DNA from 2 places in the Colwellia sp. SU-HH01172 genome. Region 2 is predicted to be linked to the other one. Evidence: predicted binding sites of a transcription regulator. Region 2 holds the regulator's gene; the other holds the start of a gene.
What was found. Region 2 encodes sigma-54, which starts transcription at its own class of promoters, with help from an activator protein. Its sites were predicted from a motif close to GTTGGCACGNNNNTNGNNT; they were not measured.
Positions count from the first base shown of each region.

Region 1: the regulator sigma-54 is predicted to act here: its motif matches at 1,135-1,153, upstream of AC27JP_RS15605 (PEP-CTERM sorting domain-containing protein).

Region 1 is NZ_BAAJMB010000006.1:105,187-107,599, forward strand. Features, by position in the region: gene AC27JP_RS15600 (Npun_F0296 family exosortase-dependent surface protein) at 1-853, shown strand, start outside; gene AC27JP_RS15605 (PEP-CTERM sorting domain-containing protein) at 1,211-2,086, shown strand; gene prsT (XrtA/PEP-CTERM system TPR-repeat protein PrsT) at 2,232-2,413, opposite strand, start outside.
Region 2 is NZ_BAAJMB010000001.1:1,121,491-1,123,903, forward strand. Features, by position in the region: gene lptB (LPS export ABC transporter ATP-binding protein) at 1-144, shown strand, start outside; gene AC27JP_RS04955 (RNA polymerase factor sigma-54) at 210-1,721, shown strand; gene hpf (ribosome hibernation promoting factor) at 1,759-2,046, shown strand; gene ptsN (PTS IIA-like nitrogen regulatory protein PtsN) at 2,078-2,413, shown strand, end outside.

The DNA of each region.
Region 1 (2,413 bases), on a different contig from region 2:
TAAAAAGATTATAGGTAGTTTAGCGCTAGGTGCAGCCCTTACATGTGCACAAGCAAATGCAGCTATCATCACTTTTTTTGGTGATGATATCGCTTCAGGTCAATGGGCAACAGATGGCTCAGGCCTAACAAGTAGCTTTGTTGATCAAAGCAATGTGATCGATGCAAGTAACGGTTACTTTATTGAAACTTTTGATACCGCTACGGCAATGACAGATTTAGCCGGTGTTCCAGACATGCAATACAATATTGCGGGCAATTCTGATGGCTGTGGCGTAAACACCTTAAGCCAACCTGGTATTACTGTTACTGAAACTGGTGGTGGTTTAGGTGTTGCTGATGGCAACCTACCAGGGCAAGCAGCACGACCAGGTAATACTGGTTCAGCAAATTATGTTGATAACACTTGTTACGGTTTTACTCCTCAAACAGGTAGTTCAGGTACTGTTGAAGTTGACTACACAGCCTTTTTAGCAGGTTTAGGCGGCGTACAGTTAGATTACTTTGGTTTCTACTGGGGTTCTGTTGATACCTATAACGATTTCGAATTCTTTAACGATAATGATGGCACTTCTGTAGCTATCACAGGTACTGAGTTATTAAACTTACTTGGTGGCCAATCAGGTAACCAAGGCTTACCAACGTCAAATACTTATGTAAACATCGATTTTGATGGCTTTGCTTGGAACCGCTTTGTCGTAACAAGTACAGGTATTGCTGGTGAGTTTGACAACGTTGTTACTGGTTTAACAACTCGTAATAGAGACGTTCCAGAGCCAATGTCACTTGCAGTATTTGGTTTAGGCTTATTTGGCTTAGGTGTTGCAAACCGCAAGCGTAAGTTTCAAAAATAAGCGATAACTTTTTGCTTGAATAAAATATAAACACTAAGGCTTACTGTTATTCAGTAAGCCTTTTTTAATACCCCATGACTTTCTTCACTTAATTCTCCCAGCACCCGAGTCTAAACAAAACGGCACTGGTGATAACTGTTCCGTCAAAGAGCAAAACCCTCGCGCATTAAAAAACTATCAACACTACTTTAGCTGTCAAGAAAATTTACAAAAATCGTATTTCAAAAGCTGCTGTACAAAAAACAACCAGGCAAGATGTTGTATTAGCAAGCAATTAAATTATTGGCATATTGAATGCATTTTTTAGCAAAGTTGTAGAAGTATATTCTTATAAATTTTTTTAAGGGATAACCTATAATGAAAAAAATTATCAAAAATTCGAGTGTGAAAACACTGGCTCTATTAATCGGACTATCTTGTACTGGAGCAAATGCTGGCATCATTGTAGGTTTTGGTGGTCAAGCAGCAACCGATGGCTCAGGTTTAACCAGTAGCTTGGTTAATGCTAACAATATACAAGATGTCTCTAGCGGATTATTTATTGAAACTTTTGACATCGCTACTGCGGTTACAGATGTTGGGGGTATCATTCCTGGTGGTCTAGGTGGTTCGGATACGACTCATAACTTTGATGCAACGGCTGATGCCGCAGGTTGTGGCGTTAATACCTTAGGTGCTCCAGGAATTGTATTGTCAGAAACTGGCGGTGGTTTTGGGGTCGGCTTTGATAACATCCCAGGCGTTGCCGCAAAACCTGGCAATGGTAATACTGACGTACCTTCAATAGAAGATAATACCTGTTATGGCTTTACGCCGGCAACTGGCTCTTCTGGTACAGTAACCATAGATTATTCGGGATTTTTAACCACCCTAGGCGGCGGCGTATTAATTGACTATTTTGGTTTTTATTGGGGTTCTGTCGATAATTACAATGATTTTACATTTTGTGATGGAGCTACTTGTGAAACCCTTCTAGGCACTACCTTATTGGCACTTGCTGGCACTCAATCTGGTGATCAAAGCGATGCGGGCTCTAACAGATATGTCAATATTACCTTTGATGGTGGCTTTGCATTTGATAAAGTTATTGTGAACAGTACCGGTATTGCTGGCGAATTTGATAATGTTGTTGCTGGCTTGAATAACAGACCAAATGTTCCTGAACCAACATCATTAGCCATTTTTGGCTTAGGGTTAATCGGTGTTGCATTAACTCGATTAAAACGTAGATAGAGTAACGATTGTTTGCCGATTTATTGGCTTTATGAAAATAGAAAAAACCCAGTACAGAGTGCTGGGTTTTTATTTGCTTAACTTAATTCATCTTCGAGCGAACCTTCACACAAATCACAAACGGCATTAAAAGCTATCCTAAGGATTATAACTTCGCCGTTAATGCATTAAGCTTTTCGGTTTGTACATCATTTTTTGGCTCAACGCCTGCGATTAATTTTTTTGCTTCTGCAGTTTTGTTATTAAGGATTAATAATTCAATATAATTAAGCGTTATATCAATATCTTTACCTTTTGAAAGTGAATGCGCTTCACTAGCTTTGCTAA
Region 2 (2,413 bases):
CACAATGTCCGTGAAACGCTCGATGTTTGTGAACACGCATATATTGTTAGTCACGGCGAACTTATTGCAGAAGGTGATGCGGATCAAATTCTCGCAAACCAGCATGTAAGAGATGTATACCTTGGCGAACAATTCACGCTATAGTTATTGGCATACGTTAAAAGCAAAATAATATTGCACTAAATAGTAACAGGGAAAAGAAAAACTAAATGCGTCCTACTCTGCAGCTCCGTATCGGACAACAGTTAACTATGACTCCCCAATTGCAGCAAGCAATTAAGCTGTTGCAATTGTCGACCTTGGATTTACAACAAGAAATTCAAGAAGCACTTGAAAGTAATCCGTTACTTGAAATGGATGAAAACCAAACGACTTCATCGGAAAGTACGCCTGATAATTTAGAAGAAGCATTTTCGGCCAACGCCAGTGACAACAACAGTGAAGTAGCATCTCTAGATGGCAGTGAAGATTCAGCGCCAACAATCGATGAAATTAGCTCTGCCGAAGGCTTAGCAAAAACCGATATCCCCGAAGAATTGAATAATGACACCACCTGGGATGATAATTTCAGCGCTGGTACTAGCAGTGGCAGTGTTGGTCCTGCTTCTGAAGATTATACCTATCAAGGTGAAACCAAAGATTCAATTCAAGATCACCTAATTTGGCAAATGGAACTGACGCCTTTTACCGAAACCGATAAAACCATTGCCATTGCCATTATTGAAGCGATTGACGAAGCGGGTTATTTAACTGTTTCGGCTGAAGAAATTTTAGAAAGTGTCGGCATTGAAGACCTTGAACTTGATGAAGTCGAGGTGGTGCTAAAACGAATTAACGTCTTTGACCCTATAGGGGTTGCCGCCCGCTCAATTCCAGAGTGTTTGTTGATCCAATTGAATCAATTTTCAAGCGATACCCCTTGGTTAGCAGAAAGTAAACTCGCAGTTAGTGAGTATATTGACTTATTGGGTAATCGCGATTACCGGCAATTAATGCGTAAGTTGCGTTTAAAAGAAGAGCAATTACGCGAAGTGATACGTCTTATTCAAACCTTAGACCCTCGCCCTGGCGATAGCGTTGTTAAGAGTGAAGAACAATACGTAATTCCTGATGTTTCAGTGGAAAAGAAAAACGGCCGTTGGACAGTAGAATTAAATCCTGACACTGCACCTAAGCTGTCGGTCAATCAGCAATATGCCGCCATGTCACGTTCTATGAAGTCGTCGACGGATTCACAATTTATTCGTTCTAATCTGCAAGAAGCGAAATGGTTTATTAAGAGCTTGGAAAGTCGTAACGACACCTTATTAAAAGTATCCAACTGTATTGTGCAACGCCAACAAGGTTTCTTTGAACATGGCCCAGAAGCCATGCGCCCTATGGTATTAAACGATATTGCTGAAGCCGTTGATATGCATGAATCAACCATTTCTCGCGTTACCACGCAAAAATATATGCACACGCCTAGAGGCATATTTGAATTAAAATATTTCTTCTCAAGCCATGTTAGTACCGAAAATGGCGGCGAGTGCTCATCAACTGCTATTCGCGAGTTAATTAAAAAATTAGTCTCGGCAGAAATTCCCGCCAAACCACTCAGTGACAGTAAAATGGCAGATATTTTAGCGGAACAAGGCATTAAAGTAGCAAGGCGTACCATTGCAAAATATCGAGAGTCGCTCTCGATACCACCATCGAATCAACGTAAAAGCCTATTATAGGTTTGGTTTATTAACCCGCAAAAGAGGATTGACGCATATGCAAATTAATCTTACCGGACACCATGTCGATGTTACCGATTCATTACGTGATTATGTCAATGGAAAATTTGAAAAACTAGAACGACATTTTGATCACATCAACAATGTTCATGTAGTTTTAACCGTAGAAAAACTTAATCAAATAGCGGAATCAACCGTGCACTTAAGTGGCAGTGAAGTTCATGCCAAAGCAGAAAATAATGACATGTATGCTTCTATTGACTCACTGATTGATAAGTTAGATCGGCAAATATTGAAATATAAAGGCAAAATAAACAAACATTAACGTCTCTTCGCATTAGGTCTTTGAAGTAATTATGAAGTTGCAAGACATCTTAACCCCGGACTGCACAATATGTGCAGCACCGGGTTCCAGTAAAAAGCGTGTATTAGAATATTTAAGCAGTTTGGCGGCAGAAAAGCTGGCCAGCCACGATACTTTCCAATTATTAGAAAGCTTAGTTAAGCGCGAAAAAATGGGCTCAACGGGTATCGGCAATGGTATTGCCATTCCCCACGGACGTTTAGACAATGCGAGTGCCCCAATTGCTGTGGTTATCACCACGGAACAAGCAATTAACTTTGACGCTATAGATCATCGCGCTGTCGATATTTTTATTGCCTTATTTGTTCCTGAAGAAGAATGTCAAAAT